DNA from 3 places in the Ensifer sp. genome. Region 2 is predicted to be linked to each of the others. Evidence: predicted binding sites of a transcription regulator. Region 2 holds the regulator's gene; each other region holds the start of a gene.
The links. The regulator LexA, encoded in region 2, represses DNA repair genes until DNA is damaged. The targets are predictions, from matches to a motif close to TGTTCNNNNTGTGTTCNG.

Region 1 (5,949 bases), 390 kb from region 2:
GATGCAAAAGGCGCTGCGCGTCTATGTGCGCGATTCCGGTCCGTTGAAGTCGATCGCTGCCCATTTGAATGCGCGCGGTGAGGGCCTCGTTTCCTTCATCGTCATCAAGGACAATGGACAGCGCGAGATCGAGGTCGAGCTCAACGAAAAGTTCCGGATCTCGCCGGAGATTGCGGCAGCCCTGCGCTCGGCCCCGGGCGTGGTGGACGTCGAACTCGTCTGACCCGCGCCGGCCCGAATGCATGGGGCTCGCTCCGGCACTTGCTTGGACGGCCTGATGCCGCCCCTGAGGGCGGCGTCGTTGGGCTTTGCGGGCTCACCCCCGCGGCGATGCCCGCGTGATGGTGATGAAATCCGTGCCGTCGCCGGTGTCAAGCCCGCTCTCCACGTCGGAAATCGACAAGGAAGAGCCATCCGCAAGCAAATGGCCGATCCGTTTGCGCACGTCGTCGGCAACAGTCAGACGTCCGAGCGTGCGCTGGATGGCGTTGAAAGCGGAGGGGTCGGCGTCCGTGGTAATACCAAGGCGGTTCTTCGCTGCGGTCGGCAGGTGGTTTTCAAGCGCCACCCCGTACCATTTTCCTTCGCCTCCGTTGGCGCCAACGTCATGAAATTGCAGGAAATGGGTGCCGAGGGCCTGTTCCGGTCCGTCGATAGACACATCCGCCTCGAAAATCGGCTTGAAACCTTGGCGAACAAGGATGACGCCGTTGGCGGGCGCGTCGCGCCCCGCCTTCTTGAAGATGGCTTGCGTCAACTCTGGCGACAGCTTGCCATCAACGGTCAGCTTCTCGCCCGTCTGGAAGGCACGAATGGCGGCGGTCGTGTCCGGGCCGACGTGGCCGTCGGCGATACCGGCGATGTAGCCGAGTTCGTTCAGAGCCGACTGGACGTTGCGCCGGATGTCGCGCTCGCCGCGCCGGGTGATCAGCATGCGGATCGGCTCGCGGTCTTCAGCAGCGACGGCCGGCTTCCCGGTCGGGGCCTCCGTCATTGCCACTTCGACGGGCCCGTTCGCCGCCTGGCTGATTGTCGGGCGGAGCGGCACGTCCGACAGCGGCGCGGGCGTTTCGCCCGGCGCCGGTTCGGGTTGAAACAGCATTGTACTCGACACTTCGACGGGGCTGACTTGCCGGTCCGTCACGAGCACGTGCATGCCGCGCGATGTCATCTTGAAGAGGTCGGCTGCAAACTTGCTCGGCAGGCGCACGCAGCCGTGCGAGGCCGGGTAGGCCGGGACGTGGTTTGAACCGTGCAAGGCGATGCCCGACCAGGTCAGCCGCTGCATGAACGGCATCGGAGCGTTGGAATAGATATTGGACTTATGGTGACGTCGCTTTTCCAGGATCGAGAAGATGCCCGTCGGGGTCGAATGCCCGGCCTTGCCGGTCGAAACCGCCGACGTCGCGATCACCGCGTCGCCGTCATAGACGACGAGGGATTGCTGGTTCTTCGAGACGATGATTTGCAGCGGAGCGCCGTTGCCGGCAACTCCGGCTGCAGGCGAAAACAGGAAGACGACGACGCTGGCCGTGAGAGCGAAACGCGATACCATACACTCATCCCAACACGTAAACTGGCCGGCGAGCTTAGCCTGCAAACTTTAAAGAATTCGTCCGCACCCGGCGCAGGAAGCGTCAAGGGGGCGCCGATAACGCACTATTGATCGCGCTTGCGGCTGCCGAACGTGTAGCCGGTCTCGACGCTTGCCTTGCCGAACTTGTCGCGCAGCCTGTTGATGGCGTCTTCTGCGGCAGCGCGCCGGGTCGCCGCCGGATCGACGAGATCGGGCGGGTCGGCGAGATCAGGGCTCGAAAGATCGCTGACGCCGATGCCGATCAGTCGATACTTCGTGCCATCGACCTCTTTTTCCAGCAATTGCAGGCCGGTGCGGAAGATCCGGTCTGCGAGCCGCGTCGGGCTGTCGAGGCGCCGGTTGCGGGTCCTGGTCTTGAAGTCGGACGTCTTCAGCTTCAAAACCACCGTCTGCCCGGCGAGCTCGGATTTGCGCAGCCGGTGCGCGACCTGCTCGCTCAGGCGGCGCAGGTGCGTCACGAGATCGTCGTGACGGGCGAGGTCGTCGTTGAATGTCGTCTCCGACGACACGCTTTTCGCTTCGCCATCGATCTCTACCGTCCTTTCGTCCAGGCCGCGAGACAGGCGAAAGAGCCTTTGACCCATGGTGCCGTAGCGGCGCATGAGGTCGGCCTCCTCCATCGTTTGCAACTGGCCGATCGTGCGGATGCCATCGCGCTCCAGCGTGGCAGCGAACGCCTTGCCGACGCCCCAGATCAATGTCACCGGCTTCTCTCTCAGGAATTCGAGTGCCTCGGTCTGGCCGATCACTGAAAAGCCGCGTGGCTTCTGCAGATCCGACGCGACCTTGGCGAGGAACTTGCAATAGGAAAGCCCGACGGAGACGGTAATGCCGATTTCCTGTTCGACCCGGCGGGCAAAGCGTGCGAGCGTTCGGGCCGGGGGATCGTGGTGCAGCCTCTGCGTACCGCTCAGCTCCAGGAACGCCTCGTCGATGGAGAGCGGTTGCACCAGGGGCGTCAGCTCCTGCATCAGCGTGCGAACCTCGCGGCCGACGCGAACGTATTTTTCCATGTTGGGTTTGATGACGATGGCCTGCGGACAGGCTTCGAGCGCCTTGAACATCGGCATGGCCGAGCGCACCCCGTGGATGCGGGCGATATAGCAGGCGGTGGAAACCACGCCACGCTTGCCGCCGCCGATAATCACCGGCTTGTCGGCAAGCTCGGGATTGTCGCGTTTTTCGACGGAAGCGTAGAACGCATCGCAATCGATATGGGCGAGCGTCAGATCGAAGAGTTCCGCATGGCGCAGGATACGCGGACTGCCACAGGCAAGGCAGCGTCGCGCGGTCGCGGTCTGATCCCTGAGGCAATCACGGCAGAAGCCTGGAGTCTGAGAACCACTGTCGAGCATATCTGGAACAAATGTTGAACATTGCGAGCTTACGCTCTACTCTGGCGAGTCTCAAGGGAGGCGGCATTGGAAATTGCCTTGCATTTGCACTTGCCGATGACCACCCGCCGGACAGTTCCGGTGTGTCGGGCGGCATTTGCGTCAGCGCTGAAAATGCGCGTGAATGGCGTTGGCGGCGTCGGTCCAATCGGCGGCGATGTGAACGCAGTCCGCCGGAGCGGGCGCGAGCGCGCGAAACTCCTTGTTCGCCATCAGATTGATCAGCAGGCAGGACGGCGCGTGGGCCTGCACGGATTCCAGATTGCGCGCGATGTCGTCGATGAAAACGACAGGAAGCGCGCGCCCGGCATGCAGTCGCTGAACGATCGGTCCTTTCGGGTCCTCGGACGCGAGCAACGGGTAGGGGAGGCCGAGCCGGTCGAGCAGGGCCCGACGCACGGTCGCATGGCGCGGCGGCATGGCCGTGAGGAAGACGATATCCGCGTGGCGCGACAGGCCGCGCAGGGTTTCGACAACGCCGAGTGTCGGCGTCTGCCAACGATCCTGCGTCGCATAGAATGTTTCGAGCAACTCGTTGACCGCCGCCTCGCTCGCGGCCTCCTGCGTTTCCCGGTGGACGACGTTGCCCGTCAGCCGGAACGAGCGCGGCAGCAGAACATGGTCGCAGCTTTCGAGATAGGCTTGGAATGGGCTGAGGAATTCGAGCACCACCTCGTCGATGTCGCTGACGACGAGCGGGCGATCGCCAAGCCGGATGTCGCCTTCGAGGATGGTATCGCTCACGTTCAGCTGTCCTGCAGGTCGGCGGCGCCGGAGAGTTTCTCATGCGCCCGCACGACATCCTGGGGTGCAGTCCCCGTTGCCTCGCAGAAAGCAATCAGTGTCGGCTCGTGGTCCATGAGAAAGGCGATGAGCCCGCCCATGAAGCCCGGTTCGCCGATTGCATTGCGCAGCGAAGATGGATCCGTGCCGGTCAGCGCCAGAAATCGGGACAGGAGGTCCGGCTCACCGGCAAGCCAGGAAAGAATGTCGATGGCGATTTCGTCGGCGCTCTTCAATGTATTGGCCTCCTACTGTTTTTACGCCCGGAATTACCTATTTTTCAACCAAATAGGATTATCGTTGAACTCGAGGAAATGGGTCGAGTCGTTTGCTCTGCAACTTAGATGTCTTGAGAAGACTTGCAAGAAGACGACGGACAACAAGGGATCGACATGCCCAAACAGGTAATGATTGTTGAGGATAACGAGCTGAACATGAAGCTCTTCCGAGACCTGATTGAGGCTTCCGGTTACGCGACGATCCAGACGCGCAACGGGATGGAGGCGCTCGAGCTGGCGCGGAAGTATCGTCCCGATCTGATTTTGATGGACATCCAGCTGCCGGAGGTCTCCGGTCTCGAAGTGACGAAGTGGCTGAAGGAAGACGATGAGCTGCACGTCATTCCGGTCATTGCCGTCACGGCCTTCGCGATGAAGGGCGATGAGGAGCGTATCCGCCAGGGTGGATGCGAAGCCTATGTTTCCAAACCGATTTCTGTGCCAAAGTTCATTGAGACGATCAAGACCTACCTTGGCGATGCCTGATTGGCGGGAAAATTGATATGACTGCGCGCATTCTTGTTGTCGACGACGTGCCTGCCAACGTTAAGCTTCTCGAGGCGCGTCTGCTCGCAGAGTATTTCGACGTACTGACCGCGAACGACGGCTATGCGGCTCTGTCGCTCTGCGAGACGACGCCGGTGGATCTGGTGCTGCTCGACATCATGATGCCAGGCATCGACGGGTTCGAGGTCTGTGAGCGTCTGAAGGCCAATCCGCGCACCGCCCACATCCCTGTCGTCATGGTGACCGCACTCGACCAGCCTTCCGACCGGGTCCGTGGTCTGAAGGCCGGTGCCGACGATTTTCTGACGAAACCGGTCAATGATCTGCAATTGATGTCGCGGGTGAAGAGCCTCGTCCGTCTGAAGAACGTCAGCGACGAGTTGCGGCTGCGGGCTCAGACCGCGCAGACCATCGGCTTGCAGGAACTGGCACGCCAGGACCGCCCGGACGAGCCGGGCAATATCCTCCTGGTCGATGGCCGCGGTTCGTCGCAGGAACGGCTGCAGCGCACGCTGAAGCCGATCGCCGACGTTTCCGTCATCTCGGACCCTCAGGCGGCACTGTTCGAGGCAGCGGAGAACAATTTCGACCTGGTCATCGTCAACGCCAATTTCGACGACTACGATCCACTGCGACTGTGCTCGCAGCTGCGCTCGCTCGAGCGCACGCGGTTCATTCCGATCCTGCTGATCACCGAACAGGGCAACGATGAGATGATCGTGCGGGCACTCGATCTGGGTGTCACCGATTACATCATCCGTCCGGTTGACCCCAATGAACTGGTCGCCCGCTCGCTGACGCAGATCCGGCGCAAGCATTGCAACGACATGCTGCGAAAGAGCGTGCAGCAGACGATCGAGCTGGCGGTTACCGATGGCCTGACGGGCCTGCACAATCGTCGCTACCTGGACAATCATCTGAAGCTGTTGCTCGACCGGGCGGCAGCGCGTGGGCGCCCGCTGTCGATCTGCATGACCGACATCGACCGGTTCAAGCAGGTCAACGACACCTATGGCCACGATGTCGGCGATGAGGTGCTGCGCGAATTTGCCAGCCGCATCCGCTCGACCGTGCGCGGCGCAGATCTCGCCTGCCGCTTTGGCGGCGAAGAGTTCGTCGTGGTCATGCCCGATACATCGCCGGAGATGGCCGCGACTGTCGCCGAGCGGCTGCGTCACATTATCGAGAGCCAACCGTTCTCGATACCGCACGTCGACGGTGCCCTGGTCATCACCGCATCGATGGGTATCGCCGGGCTCAAGCCCGATAGCGATAGCGCCGAGGCGCTGCTGAAGCGGGCGGATATGGCGCTCTATCAGGCGAAGAACGAGGGGCGAAACAGGGTGGTCGCGGCCGCCGCCTGACACCTGACTGCGTTTCCGCCGTCAAC
Region 2 (5,949 bases):
CATTAGAATTGATTGAAATACAGCCATCAACCAGTCAAGGAACTGAGCGATGCCAACCTTCATCATAGAACGTGACGTACCTGGCGCCGACAAGCTCACCCAGGACGATCTCTGCGCGCTGTCGGCCAAGTCCAACGCTGTCGTCGCAGATCTTGGCGTGCCTTATACGTGGATCACCAGTTACGTGGCCGGCGACAAGATCTATTGCGTTCACGAAGCACCGAGCGCCGACGTCATTCGCGAGCACGCCGAACGCGGCGGATTTCCCGCCAACAGGATCACAGAGGTTGCCGCCGTTATCGGCCCCTCCACCGCATCGCCACGGCGCGGCGGAAACTGAAGAAGACAACGGCATCGCCGCCCGACCTGTCATGACGACGCATCGCGTCTCAATAGCCATCATTCCACCTGCGCCGTCATTGACTTAAGCGCGTATCGATGCAGGCTGAGCTACCGGTCATTCGGAGCCCAGGAGGGCCCCCGGCACGCGTTTCCAAGGAGACGAACATGGCAAAAGGTCAAGTCCGCAGCAACCGCGAGGTTCGAAAGCCCAAAAAGGACAAAGCCGTCAAAACGACCGTTGCAACCGAAGGCTCGCAGGTCAAACTTGCCGGCAGCAGTTTCCCGGCCGGCAAGAAGGACAAGAAGTAAAATCGCACCCGGTCATCTCTGCGCCAGACGCGCATGAGACATCTTCGCTGGCTGTCGACCGCCCCATCCGTGCGTCTTTGCTGAATTGCGGGACGACACGGTCGGCGCAACAGTCTGGCGAGCGTTGCGAGCCTAAACGCATCGCTCGCCCAAGCTGCGCGAGGGGCAAGCGGCCTGCGCCGATCACGCTTCGTGCGCTTGCCCCCACCGGAACAATCGCAGCACGGCATCGCAGACCGGTCCGTTCGTCGCGAGGAAATGTGCTCTGAATGCCACAACTCGAAGCGCCGTTATCGACCTTCTCAAAGAACTGTTGAACACGCCTGGCTGCGCGGCATGCTTGCTGGACTTCGGAACGAAAGCGCGGTTCACATCGTTAACCAATCTACCGGCTTCACTCCTCATCTTTCGGACGTTCATCGTGCTCGCAGCCTTGCTCATTGCTTCGATTATCGCATCGCCAAACATCGCCCTCAGTGCAGCGACGGTCGATGACCTGCAGGCCGATTTCGAATCTGCAGTCCCTTGCCAGCAGATCGATGGTCGCAACGTCTGGAAGGGTGCGATCGCCTACTACATCCAGTCCTTCGTCTTCGAGGGGGACACACCCGTGGCGACTGATGCCGCGGACGCCGTGTTGCCACAGGACAATTCAGCTGAAACCGTCAAGGAATTCGAAGACGCCTGCTCTGCCACGCGACCGGCCTGAGGCACGCGACTTTCATCGCGTGGCGAGCGTGCCGACGAACTTACGTCCAGATCCCCCCGTCGGCGTCGGTACAGCCATGGGGCGGAATCACCGTGCCACAGGCCAACTTTGGCCGCGCGCCACCCACTGATCGATCAGGCACCGAATCGCTGCACTCCAGACGATGCCAACCGCGTCGAACGGTCTTCCGACGGTATCGACATATTGGTATCAACCGAAACCGGGGCCCACTATCGCAGCGACCACGTTCACGATCGGCGACAGGACCCGAATCAATTCCTGCATCGCAACCTTACTCCGTGCGCCGCGGCCCGTGGCAGCACAGAGCCTCGCGATCGCCGGCTCCAGCCAATTCCGCGTCGACAGCCGCAGCATTCACCAAATTTTAGGCACTTGCGGAACACATATGGAACAGATAGTGTCTGTTCTTGATTTGTTTCACGCTTCTGGAGCGACTGGCCATGCTGACCCGCAAGCAACAGGAATTGCTTCTCTTCATCCACGAACGAATGAGGGAGTCCGGTGTACCGCCATCCTTCGACGAGATGAAGGATGCTTTGGACCTGGCATCCAAGTCGGGCATTCACCGGCTGATCACGGCGCTCGAAGAGCGCGGCTTCATCCGACGGCTGCCGAACCGCGCACGCGCACTTGAGGTCATCAAGCTGCCTGAAGCCTATGCGGCGAACACACAGCCCCGTCGCGGCTTTTCGCCGAGCGTCATCGAAGGCAGCCTCGGCAAGCCCCCCGCCCCAGCTCCGGCTAAGGCACCACCCGTTGCCGACAACAGCTCGGTGTCGGTGCCGGTCATGGGTCGCATCGCCGCCGGCGTGCCGATCTCGGCCATACAGAACAACACCCACGACATCTCCGTTCCGCTCGACATGATCGGTACCGGCGATCACTACGCTCTCGAGGTAAAGGGCGATTCGATGATCGAGGCAGGGATCTTCGACGGCGATACCGTGATCATTCGCAACGCGACGACTGCCAACCCCGGTGACATCATCGTTGCCCTCGTCGACGACGAGGAAGCGACCTTGAAGCGCTTTCGTCGCAAGGGCGCGTCGATTGCGCTGGAGGCCGCAAATCCGGCCTACGAGACACGAATTTTTGGACCCGACCGCGTCAAGATACAGGGCAAGCTGGTCGGCTTGATCCGCCGCTACCATTAGGCCCGAATGGCGCTTTGCGCCGTCATCGCCACCGTTCTCCCGAATGCGAACGTCTCGCCACCCCTGGGGTAGCGAGACGCCGGATATCCATCCGAGCGCTTGCGCGCTTGCGGATTCTTATTCGTGGATGGAGTACTCGCCGAGCTCGCAGAGGTCCTGCGTGTCTTCGGTCGTGTCGAGACCCGAACCTTCCTCGAACTCGAAGCGCATGTCGTACTTACAGACGTCGCGTCCGTCGGCGATGGTAATTTCCATGCTCTCGCCGGGATTGAGCACTTGCCGTCCAAAGACATCGTCCTCCCACTGGTCGACGCCAACAGGCGATGTGTAGAAGTTCGTCAAAACAGCCTTCGTCTTGTTCTTGAGCTGAAAGACGAGATCCTCGGCGCTTGCAGCGCTCGTCGTTGCAGCAAGAAGAGCAAGTGCGGTCAGGGCGATCTTACATTTCATTTTATGTCATTTCCTCCATTGTCGGCTTTGTTTGACACCACCTATACGGGTCGCATCGACGGAATATTCATTCCCGTTACCGTCTAGAGACAATATTTTTTCCGGTGACAAGAGCTGCGTCACAACCATTTCCGGGTCGGTCATGTAACGGCAGCAACGGCGAACGGCGACAAGTCGCACGATGGCGTCCGGAAATGGTTTGATATTGATTTTACTCAATTTAAACTTTGGTTGGCGACGTGGCGAAGGCGACGCCTGTCACTTCCGAAAACGGCGCGTCGAGCGGCCCGACGTCACGGAACCAGTGGAAGCTTGCCATGCAGCGATCAGCCGGCCTTCGCGGCGTTAGCAGCGAAAACCGCCTTCCATCCATCCTGGCCCGCAGACACTTCCTGACGTTCGTTTCCATGTCAGATGGCGGTTGATCGGTTCTGGGTCGTTCGTATCGCAGGACAGCCGCGACACGTCGCACACTGCCGCCTCGGCCTTTGCCCGGCCTCAATCGACGGACGTGCCGTTGCCTTTCGCCGTTCGCGGCCTAACTACCCCCTCCCATGCCCCATGAGAGGAACTGCTGAATGAACCGAAATGGCCTTTATCTCGTCATCGCCGCCCTTGCCGTGGCCGTCGTCGGGCTCGGCGTCTATGCCTATCGCGAAGAAACGAAACCGGCCGGTGTCGAAATCAAGATTGGCCAGGACGGGGTTTCCGTTCAGGAGAATTGAACCACGGCCTCAATTGACCGACAGGCGAGCGAGTGCGGGCATTCATTGCCGCATCGTGGCGCTTGCCACAATCGGTCCCGTTCGATGGAAGGTGGTCGCCCGCAGTCGAGCGACCTTCTACGCCCGACAGTCGCGATGCCGATCCGGTTCGCGACGGCATACGGTTGGAAATGCGCGCGACCGTTCATTGCGGGCGGCTTATTGGCCGTTGCACGCGAATGCGCTTGAGCATGCCTCATGGCATGCCCTATGGAAGACGAACAATTAGACACAATTTCAGATGGATGAGACCATGAACCTCGACATTCAGGCGCTTGATGGCGCCTGCCACTGCAAGACGGTCCGGTTCAATGTGAAGCTGAAGGACGGCCTGCGCACCGCCCGCCGGTGCACCTGCTCCTATTGCGAGTTGAAGGGTGCCGTCGTGGTTTCGGCCGCCAAGGATGGCGTAACTGTGCTTTCCGGCGAGGACGCCCTCACCAAGTATCAGTTCAACACCCATGCCGCAGAGCACTATTTTTGCTCGAAATGCGGCATCTACACCTTTCACAAGCCGCGCTCGAACCCGGATTTCTACGGCGTGAACGCCGCATGTCTCGAAGGCATTAGCCCATTCGATTTCACCGAATTGCCCGTCAACGACGGCATCAACCACCCGATGGACACCAAGGGCTCTACTGGCCCGAGGCTCGCAGGCACACTGCGTTTCACGCCGGCAGAGTGACTGGAAAGCCTGTCAAGGATTCGACAGGCGTCCATTGCGAAGGTCGACGAATGCCTTTCGGTCGCCCCACTGACCGTGCGCACCAAGGCGACCGCACGCGCAACGCATGTGGACGCCCGCAGATTTCAGCTTGCCTTAATCCGAACGGCGGGCGAACGTCCTTTGACCTGCACTCTTTGAACTGGCTTTAGAAATCGATGAACGACAAAGTCTATGAAACGCTGACCGGAATGTACTTCACGGTCGACGACCCGGATGGAAGCTACGGCACGGGCCAGGTCATTCGCCTCGCTGCCGAAGGGATCTATTTCATCCGCTTTGACGGCAACGAGGTGACGCTGCCCCTGGAACTCGTTTCCATCGGAGAGATGCTGCAAACGACCGATGAAGAGTACAAGCTCTGGCGGTTCTTCGACACGATCGAGGAACGGGACAAGTGGATCGAATGGCTGGATGCACCATCGAAGCCACGGGTCATCTCACTCGTGCGACCGACAAAGTAGCAGCCTGCACTGGCCCCTGCCGAGCCGACTGTTGCTTCGGCCCGTATCGCGCAGTCCAGCGTCCCCAGCATGAGCCTGCCTTGATGTTCAAGGCCGCGATACAAAAACAGATGGGAGACAAATCTCCCATCTCGACAACCTTATCGTGTTCTTATTATTTATTCCCGCAATACGATAATCAGAAGATCAAGCGGCTGGCGGCCTGTCACCGGCTTTTGGGTTGCATAGATGAAGCAAGCAAGATTGACGGGCGGATATCTACGATCATCGGCTGGAGGGCCGCCGTCCTTCCGCGGGAGGTAAATTGGTCCGACTTGCCGCACGAACCACCCTTCCGCATTTAAAATTACCGCTCAGCCGACCTGAAGACGAATGACGTATCTGACAGAAGGACGATTTCGCCACCTTCGCCAAGCTGATGAAGGCGCTCGCGTTCAATATTGCTGCTCTGTGCGTGGCTGCAGCGATCGGAGCGGTCGCACTGTCTCAGATCGCGTACATGCACGAGATCCCGGTCGGTTAGCTGCAGATTGCACCGCTGGTTCGCGCGACGATCGTCACGATCATCATAGCGGCAATCGCTCCCAGGACAGGATTCGGCGCGAAACTGCTGGCTTTCGGCGGCATTCACCTTCTCGAATTGGCGCTGTCCATGATGATGACTGCTGTCGCTGTCGAAATCCTCCAGACCTACTTTGATGGGGATCGGCAGGCGGCGGCGCCCTGGCTTCGTTTCGGAGCGATCACGCCATTCGTCAGCGGCCTGGCCGGTTATCTGATCTTGCGCCGGTTACGCCGTCCTGTCGCTCAGTGAAGGTCAGACGTCACCGTCTGGAGGCAACCGCTGGCAATCTGGTAGTAAGATCGTGAAATCTCAGCAAGGTCCGCTGACCTGCGACAGACGATAGCCGGTGCAGCTATCTCAATGTTTTCTTTCTCAGAGAAACATTTGGAGGCCTCGCCCGGAATTGAACCGGGGTACAAGGATTTGCAGTCCTCTGCGTCACCACTC
Region 3 (5,949 bases), on a different contig from region 2:
TCGACGTCGATATCCGGCGGCTCGTCGCGCTCGGTCGACAGGAAGCGATCGAAGAGCAGGGTCGTCGAAAGCGGATCGACTTCGGTGATGGCAAGACAATAGCAGACCGTCGAATTCGCCGCCGACCCGCGCCCCTGGCAGAGAATGTCGACGCTGCGCGCATACACCATGATGTTGCGCACGGTCAGGAAATAGGGCTCGTAGCGCTTGTCGGCGATCAGACCGAGCTCGTACTCGATCTGGGTCGAGACCTTCTCGGGAATGCCCTGCGGATAGCGCACATGGGCGCCTTCCATGGTCAGTCGCCTGAGCGTCTCGGTCGTCGTTTCGCCGGCAAAACTCTCGTCGGGATATTGATATTCGAGCTCCAGCAGGTTGAACTTCAACCGGCGAAAAAAATGCCCGGTATTGTCGATCGCTTGCGGGTAGTCACGAAAGATCCGCGCCATTTCCGCCGGCGGTTTCAGGTGTCGTTCGGCATTTGCCTGGAGCCTGTATCCCGCCTGCGCCACCGTCACGTGCTCGCGGATGGCGGTGACGATATCGGCGAGCGGCCGGCGTGCCGGCCCGTGGAACAGCGGGCTGTTGGTGGCGATCAGACGCGTGTCCGCGTTGCGGGCGATGGTGGCAAGCCCGGCAAAGACAAGCTGGTCGAAACCGTCATAGCGCGGCACCAGCGCCAGATAGAGCCGGTCGGCAAACTGCGGCTTCAGCCGCTTCAGGAACGCCGAGAGTTTGTTGGCCTCCGGCGCACCGATCACCGGATCGGGCACGACGGCAATCAGGATATCCTCCCCCCATTCGACAAGATCGGCCTCGTAGAGCGTGCAGTCGCCCTTGGTCGAGCGCAGGTTGCCCGCACTCAGCATGCGGCAGAGATTGCCCCAGCCCCGGCGGTTGCGCGGATAGGCAAGCACATCCGGGATATCGTCCGTGAAGGAAAGGCGGGCACCGGGCTGGAAGGCATATCCCTCCACCTTCGCCTGCGCATGGGCGCGCACCACGCCTGCCACCGTGTTGCGATCGGCAATGCCGAGACCCGTGAGGCCAAGGCGACTGGCGGCAACGATCATTTCACCCGGATGGGAGGCGCCTTCGAGGAAGGAGAAATTCGACCAGGCGCCGATCTCGAAATAGGGCGTTTTCATGCGAAGACCCCATGCATGAACCAGCGCGGCTGCGTCGGTCCGCCATAATGGCCTTCCCGAAACAGCCAGAACCGCCGGCCTCTCTCGTCCTCCACCCGGAAATAATCCCGCTCGGCCGCCGTCTCGCCATCGACCCACCATTCGGCCGCGATCCGTTCCGGGCCCTCGGCGCGTGCGATACGGTGCAGGCTGCGCCGCCAGCGAAAGCTTCTGGGTGGCCCCTCCGGCACCTCGGCCACCGCCTCCACCGGTTCCGGACTTTGAAACAGCCGCTGCGGCCGGGCGGAGGTTGCCAGAAGCGCGGCCGGGACGGCGCAGACAGCCTCTCCCAAGGTCTTCAGCATCTCCACATCCGCAAGCGGCTGAAAAACCGCAGCCCGCTCCGGCATGTGGCTCTCGGACAACACGGGCACAAACAGGCTTTCCGCCCCCAGCCGTGCCATGACCCTGTCGGCAAAGGCAGCAAGCGGTCGCTCACGATCCGGCGTGCCGGAAAAATCCTCCTGCATCACCTCGTATTTTTCGCTTCTGGGCACCGACAATCGCAGGATCTCGAAACCGAAACCGGCATCGAGATCGTCATGGACCGCTTGCAGCCGCTCGCGGAAGAGGCCGGCGATGCGGCCCGGTTCGATCAACGGCGAAGACGTTCCCGCAGCAATGCGGAAGACCCGGCCATCGACCCGGAAAAGCAGGAGCTCGAACAGCCGCCCGCCCTGCCCGCGCTTTTCCAGTTCCGGCTTCAGCCGTGCCGCCAGCTCCTGCGTGAGAACAAGAATATCGTCCTCGCCCTGGACCGGCTCCGAAAGCCGGCGCTCGGCCGAGAGGCTGGCGACGGGAAGCCGCGGCGAAAGCGGCTCGTCCTCCAGCCCCATCGCCTGATCGAGGCGCAGGAGCAGCATGGATCCGAAGCGGCGGGCGAGCGGTGCCCGCGGCGCCTCGATGATGTCGCCGACCTGCTTGAGCCCGACCCGGCCGAGCGTCTCGATCGTCTCGGCCGGAAGCCTGAGGGCTGCCATCGGCAGCGGCGCCAGCACGCCCGCAGCCTCTTCCGCAGCAATCACGCCCTGCGTGCCGAAGCGTGCCACGGCCCAGGAGAGCCCGGCCGAAGACGAGATCGCCGCGCGCGCTTCGATGCCCAGATGAAAGAGCCGCGCCAGCAGGTCGTCGAGAAGCGATTTCTCTCCGCCGAGAAGATGGGCGCAGCCGGTAATATCGAGATAAAGACCACTTTCGCCGTCGAGCGCCACCAGCGGCGTATAGCGGCTGCACCAGTCGGCGAGCCCTTCGAGAAGGGCGCGATCCGCCGCCCGGTCGGCCGGCAGCACATCGACCTCGGGGCACATGGCCCGCGCCTCGGCAACGCCCTGGCCCAGCTGGAACCCGGATTTTTCGGCAAGCCCGTCGAGCGCCACCAGGCGCATGGCATTCCGGACCCGGTCGGCAAAGACGACGGGCGGATGCTCAGGACGCCCGCGGGAAAGCCAGGAGGTGCCCCAGCGGCTCCGCGCCACCCGGTCGGCCGGAAGATGCGGAAAGTCGAGCGACAGAATGCGCTGGTTCTGGATCTGCCGCAGCAGCGGCTGGCAAGGGCTCGACGGGGTAAAAGCGGCGGTCATGGGGATTCCACTCCAGGAAGAGGCCGACGGGAGCAGGAGACCTGCTTTTCTCGGCAATGACGTGAAAGACGGGATGGCCGATGCTGCCGCAAAGCATCGAGCCGTCAGGGAGGGGGCGCTCGCGGGCGGGCGCCGGTTCGATATGAAGCCGGAAGAAGGCGCTGCTTGCCTCCTCGTGGCCGGACTGGCGCAGAAGCAGAAGCGGAATGCGGCCGGCGCGGGCACGAACATGCAGGCGCCGGCTTTCGCTCAAGGCGAGCGACGCCGGATTGCCGCGAATTTCCAGAATAACGGCACAGAAGGCCGAAACGGAAAGCGCCGTCTCGGCAATCCAGAGCGCGTCCTTGACGGTGCGTGGCAGGCTGAGGATCAGGCTGCGAATGTCGAGCCCATATGCGCTGAGGCCGAGACCATAGGGCAGGCCCGCCTCGGTCGAGGCCAGCGACTGGCTGATCCACAGCACCGGCGCTCCATCGTCGCCCTTTTGCTGGCGCGCCCGCTGACAGAGGGCACCGAGCGCGGTGGCAAACCCGGCTGCAGCGCCGGCATCGCGCGTCTGCGCATTGCGGATCTCCGTCATGCCCTCGAGCGGCAGCCCGCCCTCGAGGAGATCGTCGAGGTCCGGAATACCGAGCGGCAGGACCTTGCGGCCGGATGCCGGAGTGCCTTCTTGCCTCAGCCGAAAGCCCGCGGGATCGGCCGCCTTGACCGTCTTCACGACCCCCGCAAGCCTGCGGTTCTCGATCCGCGCTATGGTTTCGCGAAGCGAAAGAACGGTCTCCCGCTGCACGGCGTTATCGGCCATGACGGTCAACTCCCATATAAGATGTTCCTGTTATGTTCTTATAGATTCCAGAGCTGCCCGGAGGAGTCAACAGCCAAATTTAAGAATTTATTCCTTGACCCTTGCGGCTGGAATTCAACACTCGAAAAATAAAGGCAAAATCGCTATATGGAGGACAACAAGGAGTGCCTATGGCCCGCATTGACCAGACCGATGATTGGCGGGAACGCCATGCACCGACGCTTACGACATTCGAACAGCTCGCAGTGGAAGCCTACGGCCACCTGCCGCAGGAATTCCGCAAGCTGACGACCGACCTCATCATCGAGGTTGCCGATTTCCCCAGCGACGACGTCTTCGAGGACATGGCGCTGGAAACGCCGTTCGACCTGCTCGGCCTGTTCGAGGGACGCGGCATCACCGAACGTTTCACCATGGAGACGGGCGAATTTCCGAACCGGATCACCCTTTATCGCCGGCCGATCATCGACTATTGGGCGGAAAACGAGGAAACGCTGGGTGACATCATCACCCATGTGCTGATCCACGAGATCGGCCACCATTTCGGTCTGTCCGACGATGACATGGAACGGATCGAGGCAAGCGTCGAGCACGTGGGCAACTGACAGGCTCGCCTATTCACTTTGCCCCTCATCCGCCGCCCGCACCTTCTCCCCGCAAGCGGGGAGAAGAAACACCGCGGCATCGCTTCTCTGAAAAGCATCCCCGCAGAGGGACGATACCACGTGACGACGGAGCTTTCGCCCGCGTCGCCTCTCCCGCCTTCGGGGAGAGGCAAAGGTGGGGGCCTAACGGGCCTGACGGCCCGCCTTACTGCTCCGACAGCTTGATGTCGGGATTATAATCCTTGCCTTCGACGTCCTTGAAGACGGCCTGCCCGCACTGCATGTACTGCTTATCCGCATTGAAGGCGTAAGTCGGCGAGCCGTGCAGGGACCAGCCCTGGTTCAGCGCCGCCGTTACCTTATGGCAGAAGGACGCATCGTCGGGGCCGGTGAGGAAGCGGTAAAGTTTCAAAATCTTGCCTTTCGTTTTTCAATCGTGGCCGCCTTGGCGGCGAGCCTCAGGGCCTGATCGAGATGAAGCCGCTCGATCATCCTGCCATGAAGATTGATGACACCCTTGTCGGCGTTCTCATTAAGCGCGAAGGCGGCGATGATGGCGCGCGCCTCGTCGACGGCGGCCTGCTCGACGCCGAAGCGCTCGTTGGCCGGGCCGATCTGCAACGGGTGGATCAGCATCTTGCCGTCATAGCCCATGTCGCGCCCCTGGCGGCACTCCTCGTCGAAGCCATCCGCGTCGCGGAAGTCGTTGAACACCGCGTCGATGACATCGAGACCGCTGCCGCGGGCGGCGAGCAGGATCTGCATCAGCCAGGGGATCAGGTAAGGCCGGCCCGGACGGTCGGGAACCCCGGTTTCCTTGCGCAGGTCGTTGAGACCGACGACGAAACAATCGAGCCTGCCGCCAAAGGTGCGGCCGGTCTCGGCAATCGCAGGCGCATTGACGACGCCGCGCGGCGTCTCGATCATCGCCCAGAGGCGCACATCCTCCGGCGCATCGTTGTCCGCCAGCCAGTCGGCGGCGATCTGGATATCGCCAGGGCTTTCGACCTTCGGCAAAAGGATTGCATCGGGCTTTGCCGAAAGAGCCGCTGCCAGGTCATCCTGGCCGAAACCCGATCCGAGCGCGTTGATGCGGATGACGATCTCGCAATCCGGCCGGTTTTCGACGAGATGGTGAACGAGCCCGACCCGGGCCCCGGCCTTGCGCTCGGGCGTCACCGCATCCTCGAGGTCGTAGATTGCGGCATCGACTGCCAGCTGCGAAACCTTCACCAGTGCGCGGGCATTGTCGGCAGGCACCGAGAGCACCGAACGGCGCAGGCGAACGGGGTGATGTTCGATCGATTTTGTCATGCGGCAGTTGTGCCCGCCTTTCATTTTTTCCGCAAGGCGAGGCGAACCGCCGCACCCCTCTTGCAAGCGGCGGCGGCAACACCCACATCGGAGCCAGAAAGGTGACGATCATGCAAAGCATACGTTCTGTTCTCTTTACGGCCGTGGCCATTACCATCACGCTGGCGGCCTTCGTGTTTACCGCGTCGCTGGCACTTGCACTCGCCGGCATCGCCGCCGTCGTCGCGATCGGCAGCGCCATTGCCGCCCGGCTGAACTTCAGGCCTGCCCGTGCAACGGCCCGCCCGACCCCTGGCCCCGCCCCGCGCGAAATGCGCATCTGGAACGACGGTCGCGGCACGATCATCGACCTCTAGAGCGCCGTGCGTTCATACGAGCGCACAAACGACGCTCCAACGGCTTGATTCCAGAGAATCGTGCCTCCCAAGGCATTTGCCGGGGCGTTTCCAGCCTGGTCA

Region 1: the regulator LexA is predicted to act here: its motif matches at 2,956-2,973, upstream of RTP54_RS06580 (DNA polymerase IV).
Region 3: the regulator LexA is predicted to act here: its motif matches at 3,595-3,612, upstream of RTP54_RS19825 (metallopeptidase family protein).

The regions. Positions count from the first base shown of each region.
Region 1 is NZ_DALZXU010000001.1:1,362,332-1,368,280, forward strand. Features, by position in the region: gene dnaE (DNA polymerase III subunit alpha) at 1-223, shown strand, start outside; gene RTP54_RS06575 (L,D-transpeptidase family protein) at 317-1,555, opposite strand; gene RTP54_RS06580 (DNA polymerase IV) at 1,660-2,952, opposite strand; gene RTP54_RS06585 (hypothetical protein) at 3,094-3,735, opposite strand; gene RTP54_RS06590 (DUF3572 domain-containing protein) at 3,738-4,010, opposite strand; gene RTP54_RS06595 (response regulator) at 4,167-4,538, shown strand; gene RTP54_RS06600 (PleD family two-component system response regulator) at 4,556-5,923, shown strand.
Region 2 is NZ_DALZXU010000001.1:1,749,675-1,755,623, reverse strand. Features, by position in the region: gene RTP54_RS08590 (DUF4242 domain-containing protein) at 50-340, shown strand; gene RTP54_RS08585 (hypothetical protein) at 508-651, shown strand; gene RTP54_RS08580 (hypothetical protein) at 992-1,360, shown strand; gene lexA (transcriptional repressor LexA) at 1,822-2,535, shown strand; gene RTP54_RS08570 (hypothetical protein) at 2,653-2,985, opposite strand; gene RTP54_RS08565 (hypothetical protein) at 3,564-3,710, shown strand; gene RTP54_RS08560 (GFA family protein) at 4,003-4,434, shown strand; gene RTP54_RS08555 (hypothetical protein) at 4,632-4,937, shown strand; gene RTP54_RS08550 (hypothetical protein) at 5,590-5,751, shown strand; tRNA gene RTP54_RS08545 (tRNA-Cys) at 5,888-5,949, opposite strand, start outside.
Region 3 is NZ_DALZXU010000004.1:188,311-194,259, forward strand. Features, by position in the region: gene RTP54_RS19810 (error-prone DNA polymerase) at 1-1,148, opposite strand, end outside; gene RTP54_RS19815 (DNA polymerase Y family protein) at 1,145-2,662, opposite strand; gene RTP54_RS19820 (hypothetical protein) at 2,613-3,572, opposite strand; gene RTP54_RS19825 (metallopeptidase family protein) at 3,743-4,177, shown strand; gene RTP54_RS19830 (DUF1737 domain-containing protein) at 4,383-4,589, opposite strand; gene RTP54_RS19835 (CoA ester lyase) at 4,586-5,491, opposite strand; gene RTP54_RS19840 (hypothetical protein) at 5,602-5,847, shown strand.